4 regions of the Alteromonas sp. DYW1 genome follow, and region 1 is predicted to be linked to each of the others. Evidence: predicted binding sites of a transcription regulator. Region 1 holds the regulator's gene; each other region holds the start of a gene.
The links. The regulator sigma-54, encoded in region 1, starts transcription at its own class of promoters, with help from an activator protein. The targets are predictions, from matches to a motif close to GTTGGCACGNNNNTNGNNT.
Positions count from the first base shown of each region.

Region 2: fliE (flagellar hook-basal body complex protein FliE) is a predicted target of sigma-54. The motif match lies at 1,320-1,338, and genes of this name have one in related genera.
Region 3: AC121Z_RS10920 (EF-hand domain-containing protein) is a predicted target of sigma-54. The motif match lies at 1,699-1,717, and genes of this name have one in related genera.
Region 4: AC121Z_RS04565 (hemerythrin domain-containing protein) is a predicted target of sigma-54. The motif match lies at 1,378-1,396, and genes of this name have one in related genera.

Region 1 covers NZ_CM186038.1:713,426-716,597, reverse strand. Annotated here, with positions in the region: gene rapZ (RNase adapter RapZ) at 1-285, opposite strand, end outside; gene ptsN (PTS IIA-like nitrogen regulatory protein PtsN) at 323-766, opposite strand; gene hpf (ribosome hibernation promoting factor) at 811-1,098, opposite strand; gene AC121Z_RS03275 (RNA polymerase factor sigma-54) at 1,126-2,607, opposite strand; gene lptB (LPS export ABC transporter ATP-binding protein) at 2,679-3,172, opposite strand, start outside.
Region 2 covers NZ_CM186038.1:2,649,628-2,652,799, forward strand. Annotated here, with positions in the region: gene fliF (flagellar basal-body MS-ring/collar protein FliF) at 1-943, opposite strand, end outside; gene fliE (flagellar hook-basal body complex protein FliE) at 955-1,281, opposite strand; gene AC121Z_RS11900 (sigma-54-dependent transcriptional regulator) at 1,444-2,793, opposite strand; gene AC121Z_RS11905 (sensor histidine kinase) at 2,795-3,172, opposite strand, start outside.
Region 3 covers NZ_CM186038.1:2,450,628-2,453,799, forward strand. Annotated here, with positions in the region: gene AC121Z_RS10915 (sensor histidine kinase) at 1-1,267, opposite strand, end outside; gene AC121Z_RS10920 (EF-hand domain-containing protein) at 1,373-1,639, opposite strand; gene AC121Z_RS10925 (putative bifunctional diguanylate cyclase/phosphodiesterase) at 1,999-3,172, opposite strand, start outside.
Region 4 covers NZ_CM186038.1:1,032,288-1,035,459, reverse strand. Annotated here, with positions in the region: gene AC121Z_RS04575 (DUF2254 domain-containing protein) at 1-618, opposite strand, end outside; gene AC121Z_RS04570 (HVA1 family protein) at 687-905, opposite strand; gene AC121Z_RS04565 (hemerythrin domain-containing protein) at 910-1,347, opposite strand; gene gdhA (NADP-specific glutamate dehydrogenase) at 1,500-2,849, opposite strand; gene AC121Z_RS04555 (diacylglycerol kinase family protein) at 2,852-3,172, opposite strand, start outside.

The sequences.
Region 1 (3,172 bases):
GCGTTTAACTAGCTCATCATCGCTGGCGTCTAAATAGATGACGTTCATGTCCCATGCGTCAGGGAGATAATTAAGAATTTCTACAAGTTCATTGGGATCTTTTGGCAAGTTGCGAACATCAATGCTTACCGCGACAAGGTCATACTCATCGACCACGGCATGTGTCAGGGTGGGGAGTAGATTGACGGGTATATTATCAACACAATAGTAACCTAAATCTTCCAGTGCACGTAGCGCAATTGATTTCCCTGAGCCACTGCGACCGCTGACAATAATAAGTTTCATGTGAACGTATCAATTCCCTTAGATTAATGTGTACAGATTAGGCCAAAGCTTGCAGGATTTCATCACTTGTTTGCGCTTTGCGGATTAATTTAACCCGATCTTTGTCTGCTAACTTCCCAGCAACGCTCGCCAACGTTTGCAAATGGCCGTCAGCTTGATCTTCTGGCACCAGAATAGCAAAGAAAATATCGACGGGTTTATCGTCGATAGCGTCAAAATCGATTGCAGGCTCACTGGTTACTACGATTGCCATAACGTTACTCAAGCCCAACAAGCGACCATGTGGGATAGCAATACCATTGCCGATTCCAGTGCTTCCCATGCGTTCACGTTGCATGAGAGCAGCGAGAACTTTATCTTGGTCAATATCGGGATTATTGTCCGCAGCGAGTTGGCTAATGATTTCTAGAATTCGTTTTTTGCTATTACACTGAACCGCACATTGCGTGCGGTTCGTGCTTAATATTGTTTGTAGGTTCATGGTTTATTAAAAAACTCCAAATCTCCAAGATGGAGAGGACCGCTTTAATGCTTTTTCAGCTTTTCCTTATGCCGGATAACCTGACGATCAAGCTTATCTATCATGCTATCAATCGCTGCATACATATCAGTATCTTCCGATGATGCAAATATCTCCGCACCACTCAGATGCACAGTTGCTTCAGCCTTTTGATTTAACTTTTCCACATTTAATATCACGTGCACGTTGGAAATATGGTCAAAATGTCGTTCCAACTTTGAAAATTTGGTGTCGACGTAATTGCGGAGCGAATCGGTAATATCAACGTGGTGACCAGTTAAGTTAATTTGCATATATCGTCTTCCTTCTTGTTCGAGCTATTAGAGTAAACTCTTACGTTGATTGGACGGGGGAATCGCGAGCGATTCACGGTATTTTGCTATTGTCCGACGGGCCACTTGTATACCTTGGTCCGCCAACAATTGAGCAATCTTGCTATCACTCAGTGGCTTGCTCGGTTTTTCGGCTGCCACCAGCTTCTTAATTAATGCACGTATCGCCGTAGAGGAGCATTCGCCACCCCCGTCAGTCGCAACGTGACTAGAAAAAAAGTATTTCAGTTCAAAAATGCCGCGCGGGGTGTGCATATATTTTTGCGTTGTTACCCGTGAAATGGTTGACTCATGCATATCTACCATTTCAGCCACGTCATTTAACACCATGGGTTTCATCATTTCTGGCCCATGCTCAAAAAAGCCAATTTGCTGCTGCACGATACAGTTAGCCACCTTTAATAATGTTTCATTGCGGCTTTCTAAACTCTTTATGAACCACTTAGCTTCTTGCATATGCGAACGAATAAATTGCGAATCGCTGCTGTTGCGCGCGTTGCGACTCATGGCAGCATATTGCTGGTTTATACTTAGTTTAGGCAAACTGTCTGGATTTAGCTCGACATTCCAGCGACCATTTTTCTTACTGACTGATACATCCGGAATAACGTATTCTGGCTCCTTCGTAATCAGCGCACTGCCTGGACGCGGATTAAGCGTTTGCAATAAGCGTAGTGCCTCTCTTAGCTCTTCTTCCTTTAGTCTGCTTTTGCGCATCAAAGTTCGATAGTCTTTACTGCTTAACAGATCAGAAAATTCGATGAGAATTTGCTTGGCTTCTGCTACCCAAGGAGTGTCAGGCGCAAACTGGTTAAGTTGGACTAACAAGCATTCCTGCGGTGTGCGAGAGCCAGAGCCGATAGGATCAAACATTTGAATGCGTTTCAGCACACACAAGACTTCATCTTCTTCAACCTGCTCGTCCGTTACGTCATCATTCACACTGGCGAGAATATCTTCAACTGTGCAGGTTAAATAACCTGATTCGTCAATCGAATCGATGATTGCAATGGCGATGGCGCGATCGACTTCGCTAAAAGGAGTCAAGTCCATCTGCCACAGCAAATGGTCCTGTATATTGTCGGTGGTTTCCCCCTGAAAAACCTGGTCATCATCACTACTTGAAGACATTGGTGCTGGTGCCGATGAAGCACTGTAGTATTCATCCCAAGTACTATCGATGGGCAACTCATCCGGCAAATCGGCCTTTTCAAGCGCATCACCACTTTCAAGTGAATCATCACTGGAATTCGCCGTTGGCTCTTCCTTTTCCTTACTATTGGTCTGCAGATCACTGTTGCTGTCTGGCTCGTGAACCTCTTCTAACTCGAGTAATGGATTAGAATCAAGCGCCTCTTGGATTTCGGTTTGTAAGTCGAGCGTCGATAACTGCAGCAGTTTGATTGCTTGCTGCAACTGCGGCGTCATCGTAAGTTGTTGACTGAATTTAAGCTGTAACGAGGGCTTCATTTATTGCTCTTTACTTCCCACACCATGTGTTGACGAACTCTGCTTTGCACAAATTATTATCGTTAGGTTAACTATAGCCTGAATTGCTCGCCGAGGTATACATCTCTCACTTTTTGATTTGCTAAAACCTCGTCTGCCGTACCTGCAGCGATTAACTCTCCATGACTAACAATGTACGCTTTCTCACAAACATCAAGGGTTTCACGGACGTTATGGTCAGTTATCAAAACACCGATACCGCGCTCGCACAGGTGCTGAATAATTTTTTTAATGTCGTTGACCGAGATAGGATCAACTCCAGCAAACGGTTCATCAAGCAAGATAAATTGTGGGTTGGCGGCCAGAGCTCTGGCAATTTCAACTCGGCGTCTCTCCCCCCCCGACAAGCTCATTCCAAGACTGTTGCGAATATGATTAATATTAAATTCGTCGAGCAATGCATCTGCCTCTTGCTCCCGCTGAATAGTGGTTAATTCTTTGCGAGTCTGCAAAATAGCCATGATATTTTCGAGCACCGTTAATTTACGGAAAATCGATGCTTCTTGCGGTAAATAGCCGATACCTT
Region 2 (3,172 bases), 1.9 Mb from region 1:
AGCCTACACTGTTTTCTTCTACAATCATTTCACTGCGCACGGCAGGCAAATCAGGATTATAGCGACGCTGGGTTTGTTCTACGGCAGTAAAGTCCATAGTGACATCAGCTTGAGCAGTGTAATTACCCACGCCTAACACTGGAATTAAGATCGAATCGATTTTGGCCAAATACTCATCTTCACGCGCTTTTTCAATTTCGTATTCTTTGCGCGCTCGAGCGCTCATTGAATCTTGTGAACCTGAATTGAGTAACCGTCCATTACTGTCGGTCACAGTGACTCGGCTGGGCTCCATCCCCTGCACCGCTGACGCCACGATATCCACAACCGCATCAACTTCTTCACCGGAAATGACCGAGCCGCGTTTAGCGGTTAAGACCACCGTCGCGCTCGCCTTCTTCTCGCGGCGGGCAAATACATTCTCTTTCGGCATCGCTAGCAGCACGCGGGCTTTTGATATCGCAGCGATATCTTCAATCGTTCGCGCGATCTGTTGTTCACGGGCATGCTTAAGACGCTCCATCTCTACCCGCTGGCTGACACCAAACCCCATGTCCTGCATAATGATATCAGTGCCCTGCGATGCCTCTTGCGAAATCCCTTGGCGAGCCATCCCTAAGCGGATATTTTGCACCTGATCTTCCCGCACATATACGGTATTTCCTTCGAGGCGATAATCGATTTGGTTTTGATCAAAATAGTCCAGGGTTTCAATAAGTTCGGCAGTTTCCATTTTGGCTAATGGCCGATAATCAGGCTCTTGTGTCCACATTAAAATAAACACCGCAATAGCGACACAAATCACTAGTGCAACAACCAACATCAACTGGCGCATAATGTCGGTTGAGCCTAACGCATCCATGAAACCGGATTTTTGCTCTACCTCAGTGTCATTTCCATAACCACCACTGACGGCGAGTTCTGTACTGGTTGCCTCAGCCACGATGCTTCACCTTATACTGGCATATTCATGATTTGTTTATAGGCTTCAAGTAACTTGTTACGAACTTGAAGAGTGGCTTCGAATGCGATGCCTGATTTCTCTTTCATCACCATCACATCCGCTAAGCTCAAACCGGGCGCGCCCATTTCAAAGGCTTTTTGCGCTTCTCTGGATTGGCGCTGCATGTCATTTACATTGTTGACTGCATCCGACAACATATCAGCGAAGTTATCACCACTCTTATTGAGGTTGACTCCCGGCACTTGCTCCATGGTGGGTCTAGCTTCAAGCGCCATGGACTGCATTTCTTGATAGAGTGCGTTTGCTTTGATATCCATCAGTTGTACTCACACATTGTTGACTTCACTGGAATATTTAGCAAAAGCCACGCCAACTTAATTTATTCTTTAATTACAATAACTTAATTATAAAATGTCATTTTTTTGACAAAAAAAACCGCGATACTGATGATCGCGGTTCAGGGGCTAACGCAGCGCTAGTTACGCGGGTACATCAATGCCATCTTCACGCATTCGTGCAAGTTTATAACGTAACGTACGTGGACTGATGCCGAGCTTTTCCGCCACCTCTTTACGTTTACCGTTACAAGAAACCAAGGTATCCAATATGATTTGATGCTCTTGCTGCCGTAACTCAGAGCCGAGCAGGTTAGCATCCTCTGAATGGGTGACAACTCCCTCTTTAGGAGCTAACGAAGGGCCATCATTAAATTCAATAAGTAAATCATTTGCATCAATTTGTTCGGGTGCCGCTAGGATAAGCGCCCGTTGTATAACATTTTCTAGTTCACGCACGTTACCCGGCCAGTCATGGCTGAGTAATTTATTGCGTGCAGCAGCAGACAATTTAGGTACGGCATTTCCGTTAGCCGTCGCATGCCGTTGGATCAAGTGTTCGGCCAGTGGAAGAATATCCCCAGTACGCTGACACAATGGTTGCCATGTGATTGGAAACACGTTCAAGCGATAATAGAGATCTTCTCTAAATTCACCGTTTTCAACGGCACGCCGTAAATCACGGTTACTCGTAGCAATCACCCGCACGTCAAGTGCCACGGTCTTGCGTGACCCCAGCCGTTCGACTTCTTTCTCTTGTAGGACTCTGAGCAGCTTCGCTTGCAGCGACATATCCATCTCAGTGATTTCATCGAGCAATAACGTACCGTTTTGCGCTTGCTCAAACTTACCAGGGCAAGCTTGAATTGCCCCGGTAAATGCTCCCTTTTCATAGCCAAAAAGTGTTGCTTCCAACATATTTTCTGGGATAGCCGCACAGTTGATTGCCACAAAGGGTTCTTTGGCGCGTGGTGACAAGTCATGGATGTAGCGCGACAATACTTCTTTACCTGAGCCGGACGGCCCCAAAACCATTACTGTAGCATCCGAACGCGCCACCTTAGCGGCCAGTTCCAACAGGGAATGACTACTTGGATCACCTACGATAGGGGTACGTGAAATCACTTTCTGTGCAGGCGCGTAGCGCCCGACTAAATTCAACAACACTTGCGGTGCAAAAGGCTTGGATAAATAATCAGTTGCGCCATCACGCATCGCCTGTACTGCATCATTAATCGTTGCAAAAGCGGTCATTAACAATACCGGTAATTGTGGGTAACGGCTTTTTATGCTGCGTAATAAAGAGAGACCTGACATTTCCCCCATTTGAATATCACTGACCACCAGATCAACCGTGTGTTGATGCAGGGCTATTAACGCGGCTTCAGCACTTTCAGCCTCGATTACTGCATATCCGCCCAGTTCTAGCGTATCCGTCAAGGCCTCACGCAGACCGGCATCGTCTTCAACAATCAGAATTTGAGTTTTTGACATACTAATTCTCCACATCTGCCAAGCGCAACGACTTGGGCTGACTCGCTTGTTGTGAATTACCTTTGAGAGGAAGCCAGAGGGTAAAAATTGCCCCTCCCTGTTCACTGTTACTCGCTTTGATCCGCCCGCGGTGAGCACGGACGGCTTGGGCAACCACCGCAAGCCCTAACCCCGTGCCGTTGGTCTTGGTGGTATAGAAAGGCTCGAATATACGCTTAATTTGCGCAGGTCGTATGCCTGGCCCTGAATCACTGCAGGTAATGACGACTTCATGATTTTCGCTATCAATTACTGCGGATATTGAGACTTCATCACTTGCTCGTGATACCTGTACCGCATTATCAACAAGATTCACTAATGCGCCTTGCAGTGCAGTGAC
Region 3 (3,172 bases), 1.7 Mb from region 1:
CTTTATCGTTACGTTTGCCAGAACCTCGAATGAACGGCTCAAACAATGCCTCCCGCTGTTCTACCGCAATAGGCTGCCCGCTATTGGCCACATCAAGTATGATGTAACTATCGGCCTGATAGACATGCAATCTGATGGTTGTGTGAGGAGTGCCGTGGGCAATCGCATTTGACACAAGATTATCCAAAATTCGGCGATATAAGGCTTCATCCACGGACGCCTGCTGAACGTCTACTCGCACATCTACCTGATGCCCGTTTTGTTGCAATGCCAGTGCATTATCAGTCAAGCACTCACTAATCATGGCCGCAACATCATATCGCTGGATCAGTGGCTCCGCTTGTTGCAACAATAAATTATAATTCAGTAACCCTTCGACCAGTAAATTTAGTCGGTCGGTACTCGACAACAGCAGTTCGATGACTTCGCGCTGCGATCGGTTTAACTCTCCAACGACCTCTTCACTTAATATTGAACATCCTTCTTTGATGCTGGCTAATGGCGTTTTTAGCTCATGTGAAGCATGGCGGAGTAACGCTGTGCGCAGATGTTCTAATTGCTCGAGACGATCGGCAAGCCAGTGCAAATCATGTTCTATAGCAATCAATTCTCTTGGGCCGTTTTGACTCAGCGGCGGCAGTTCAGAGGCCTGCTGAGCAATGGCTTTTATAACCGCTTTCAGCTTTTTAAAAGGGTGCACAATAAGCTGACTGCCGACTATCACCAGAGCTAGCGACAAAGCGGCTAACAGTGCTGTAGACCAGGCTTGCCTATGCTTGATCGCCAGCAACGTTGCTTGCTGTTGTTCAATGCGATGATTGATCGTCTCACTTAACGCTTGCTCTAATACCGACATCTCACGATTAAATCGGGTCAGCCGTTGCTCAAGAATTGGCGTAGGTTCATCGCCGACCAATTGAGCAAGGGCTTTGACATGGGCATACATGTTTTGACAGTCAATCCCTAGTAACGCGTCACAAATGGTATCCAAATCGCGGTTAAAGGTTACATATCGATTATTCAGCAAGGTGGCCAAGGTATCATTTTGCACGACGCGATACTGGCGGGTCAGTCGTTCAATGTCGACTGCGTCATTTTCTAAATTTCGCATCGCACTGACCATACTCACAACAAAACGATTGTCATCAGCTGTCATTCGTGCCACTTCAGCGAGATCTTTTTGACTTTGCCAAAGTAAAGTGACGAGTGGGATTAGGGCAACCACAAAACTGATCAGCGTTAGCTGGCGTAAAGAGCCCAGTTGCATAGCAATCCTTGTTTATAAAATCGTTATAAGGATCGCACAGTCACTGTCGTGCAGCAATTAAAAGCGCCCAACATTCACGCTGGGCACAAGCAAGCATACGAGTGCTTATTCGATATCGACCGCGGCGGTTAAGTCTGCGGCGGTTAATTCATCTTTACTGATTTTGCCATCTTCATCAGTGTCAATGAGGCCAAAATTTTTCAATAAATTGGTATCGCTAACCGCTTCCTTTAAGCTAATAAACCCATCTTGGTCAACGTCAAGTAATGCCATCAAATCAGGCCTATCTTGCGCATCTGTATTCGCAGTGATGAACGCTTGTAACGCCATTGCTGAAAATAATACCGCCAAAAATTTCTGTGTTTTGTTCATTCTCGTTTCCTCACTTTGTTGTTTGACATGAATACTTCCGTCGCACTGCTATTGAGTGCAGGCCCATGCCTTGCCAAAGCGTCATTTGCAGAACCGATGCCAGAACTTGTAACGTACTGTTTTTATTTAAATAGTGTTGATTTCAATAATGAAAAAAAGAGTAATTCGTCGCTATCAGACGACAACGCTAGTGGTTTTGCATTAAAACGTCACTCAGCCCCTAAAAAATTCAACAGTGTTCGTCTTAGCCTCTTAGGAGATAAATATAAATCTATGTTTTAATTGAATTTTATTTTTATAATGCGAAGCATTATCAGGCCGCAATCTGTCGCCTATTAGCACCAGCTGACGGAGTTGAGCTACTCGTTCGCCATATCATAGGGAATTTTTAATTGTGGAGACTGCTGTAATTCTGGCATGCTGAATTTAGCCGGTAACTCAGCCAGCGCATCAAGGGATATCGGCTTGCTAAAGTAGAACCCTTGCAAATGATCGCATCCTTGGCTAAACAGATAGTCTATCTGACTGACCTCTTCAATACCTTCCGCGCAGATGGTTAGGTTCAGTCGCTTTGCTAGATCGATAATTGTACCGGTAACCATACGGCTGCGCTCAGAGGTTTTCAATTCACGTACAAATTGACGATCAATCTTGAGTGTATCAATGCTAATTTGGGTTAAATACCCCAATGACGAATAGCCTGTACCAAAATCATCCAGTGAGATCGCACAGCCCATATTGCTTACTCGCCGAAAGAATTTATCACTGGCAGCAAAACTTTCGAGATAAGCAGACTCCGTCACCTCTAGTTCAAAAAATCGCGGGTCAACCGCATAGCGCTCAAATAAATTCGTTATAAAATCAAACAGTGAAGGGTTCTTTAGATCAAATGCAGACAGGTTGACTGATACTCTAAAACGTTGCGGGAACATACTTTTAATACGCGCAAGATCCTTACACGCGCGCTCTAGCACCCATGAGGTAATACTGGGGATTTTACCGCCCTGCTCCGCAATTGGAATAAATTCGGCCGGTGGGATCATTCCTAGTACTGGATGTGCCCAGCGCAGCAAAGTTTCAAAGCCAACAATGGTACCATCACGCCCAACTTTGGGCTGATAATGCACTCGCAACTCATCATTGGTAATCGCTGAATTGATACTATTTGCGATCATTAACTTACGCTTATGATCTTCGATCATAGAACTATCAAATATGGTATAGGTTCCTTTACCAGCAGCCTTCGATCGGTACATTGCAATGTCTGCATTGCCAACCAATTCATTAATGTCAAAGTTTGCGTCCGTCGCTTTGGATACACCGATGCTGACCCCAACATAGAGGTCTAAACCGTTGTAACAAAACGGTTCCTGAAAGGCATCAATCAGGCGTGTTGCCATGCGGTGAATGTTTGCTTGAGTGGTATCGCGCGATGGGATCACCAAAAACTCATCTCCTCCAAGGCGCGCCACCAGGTCACCGTCACGCATTAATGAGCTGACTCGCCCGGCCACATCGACCAGCACTTTATCG
Region 4 (3,172 bases), 320 kb from region 1:
GACGGGTTGAGAGGATGATGCCTGCGGCTGACTCAGATACGGAAACATATTATGAAGGTCGCAAGCCAACGTGTGCCAGCATTGCTCTATCACATTGTCAGCTTGAATTGAGGTGGCAACATGGTGAATGAGAAATACTAGGGTGAATACACAGATAGCTGCTAAAAATAAGGCCACGCTGATACCCAAACCAGGAATAAAAGGTGCGACTTCACTTGCATTTACAAAGCGAATTAGCGCTAAGCAGTAAGCAAATGTAGCAAGGAAAATCCCCAACGACAGCTTGGTCTTTTGGTTCTGCATGAACGTCCGCAGCAAGCGCGGTCCAAACTGTGATGAAGCTAAGGTCAACGTAACAACAATCATAGAAAATGCGATACTAGTCACAGTAATGATTGCACTGGCGATAGTTGCTAAAACTGTTCGAGCACCCTCTGCCTCAATCTCATAAAGTACTGCAAGTGGCCAATCAGAATGAGTCGGCAAAAACGAATCCAACCAATGTGTCACCCCCAGCAAAACAAAAGAGATAAGCAAGCAGATCAGGGGGATGAACCAAAAGCTGGTGTAAGCTGCATCGAACCACTTTGCCAGTTTTGGCTTCCAGTAACCCAGCATAAGAAAATCCTCTATATTTACTCACTCACGTTGATGATTTGCGTAAAGCTAACTCATACTCAAACCCACTAACCCGCTTTACAAATCTCCGATGCAGCCTTTAATACCAGTGAACCGTCTGTATGTTCTATTAGGTAGGCGGGATAGTGTTTATCAGCATCACGCGTCACCTCAGCGCCGTTTAGCACCTTGGTGACCCGTTTGGTGTATTTACGGCGAATGTAACCTTCGCCGCTACCATTGCCCCATGGCCATTTAACTTTAGTGTTAATTGCATAGTGGCGCATATACTTAAGACCTAATCGGCTCCATTTCTGCACGATATTCTTCGGCCAGCGCTTCCTTCTCCGATTCGTTCAGTACTCGGCCTGCTTTTTGGAAAAATTCTTTTTCTTCCTCATTTAAATGATGCTCGACTTTTTCCTTTAACTGCTTGAACGTTTTTAACCACACCGGACTACTCATGTCTGTTTCGTCTAGTGACTCGATTAACTCGTCTATTTCGTGGTGTTCAGCAATACCGTGGCGCGACGCTGCAATGGTTTTATCGTCGTCCATTAGCGGTTTGTAGAAATAGCGTTCTTCGGCAATTTCATGTTGCTTCAACTCTTTTTTTAAGACGTCAAAGTAATCCTTACGCGCTTCTGTCGCACCACTGGTTTGGACCAAAATTTTCAGTAATAGACGCTGACGTTCATGATCTTGACGGATTGCTTCAAAAATTTGCATAGTACCTCCTAGTTCAAATTACTTAAGTACCTGCGAGATTTATGCCAGCACTCCATGCCCGCATATTGTTGATTTAACTAGCTTTATTTTACATTAGAAGTCAAGGAGTGAATATGGCCTGTAGTTTTTACAGGCTACACTGAGTATTTTGCTCAATAACCTTGGGCAACGATGGCATCTGCGAGGCGACGAAATCCTGCGACATTAGCGCCACGTACATAATCAATGGTTTTGTCATTTAGACTGGAGGGCATGCCATCACTCATACATTGTTTATGAATATGCGCCATTACGGCCTTTAGCTTCCCTTCTAATTCTGCAAAAGACAATTGATGAAATTGCGCATTTTGCCCCATCTCAAAACCCGACATTGCGACGCCGCCAGCATTGGATGCCTTGCCTGGCGCATACAAAACCTCTGAGGCACGCACGAGTCGCTCGGCGTCCGCTGTCAACGGCATATTAGCACCTTCGACTAAATATATCAGTCCATTATCAAGTAATTGCTGAATGTCTTTTTCATCGACCTCATTTTGCGTCGCACATGGCAGCGCAACATCACAGGTGAATTGCCATGGCTTCTGTTTTGCTAACCATTCACCCACTCCGGATTCTGCAAGTTGCAGCAGTGGATTATCTCCGTCACTGTTATCTAGTAGTGTCTGAATGTTCGCAGCATCCAAGCCTTTGTCAGCATATAACGTCCCCTTGCTGTTTGATAACGTTTGTACCAGCGCACCACTAGCGATGGCTTTTTGCGCAGCGTATAGGGCAACATTCCCAGCCCCTGAAACATTTACTGTCATATTAGCCAACTTCTTATCCTGCTCAGCCAGCATGCACTCAAGAAAGAACACCACGCCATAGCCGGTTGCCTCAAGACGCACGTGACTTCCCCCAAAGGCCAAATCTTTACCGGTGATGGTACCGACAAATTCATTGGACAAGCGTCGATATTGGCCAAATAAGAATCCAATCTCGCGCTGTCCCACATTAATATCACCGGCAGGAACGTCAGTCTGTGGGCCTACATGTCGGTAAAGCTCGCTCATAAAGGCTTTACAGAAGCGCATGACTTCCGCATTACTCCGCCCCTTAGGATTAAAATCGCTGCCGCCTTTGGCACCACCGAGCGATAGCCCGGTCAATGCATTCTTGAAGCACTGTTCAAATGCTAAAAACTTCAGTATCGACTCATTCACTGTAGGGTGAAAACGTAATCCACCTTTATAGGGCCCTAACACATTAGATTGTTGCACACGCCAGCCACGGTTTATTTGCACACCACCATTGTCGTCCTCCCAGATAACCTTAAAGGCTATTACGCGGTCAGGTACGGCAAGTTGATACAGTACTCGTTGCGCCTTATAAACTTCATGCGCATTAACAATGGGTACTACATCCTTCGCTATATCCGTGACGGCTTGGATAAACTCAGGTTGGTGTGGGTTTTGTTGTGCAGTGTGTTCGATAAACGCATCAAAGTAAGATTGCTGTGCCATGTTTACTCCTTATTTGTCGGCGTAATTGCAGGGCGTGTGAGGTCACAAATAATGGTGAGTGACTGGGGTTCGCACTCGAGCGTCATCTGATCTTCTCGGAACACCTCTCCGTCGAGCACGTAATCAATTGGTTGTTCGCTCTCAATTACGATTTTTTTGCTCTGATGAAACTCGATAGCATCACTGAATTGCCCGTCCAATAAACCACTCATGGTAAGCTTCATTAAAGAATCTAAATCCGCAGTCAGCGTCGAGGGATGCTTAAACCAGTTAACATCAAGCATCCCGTCGACTGCGTTGGGGTTACCTCCTCCCTGCGCCAA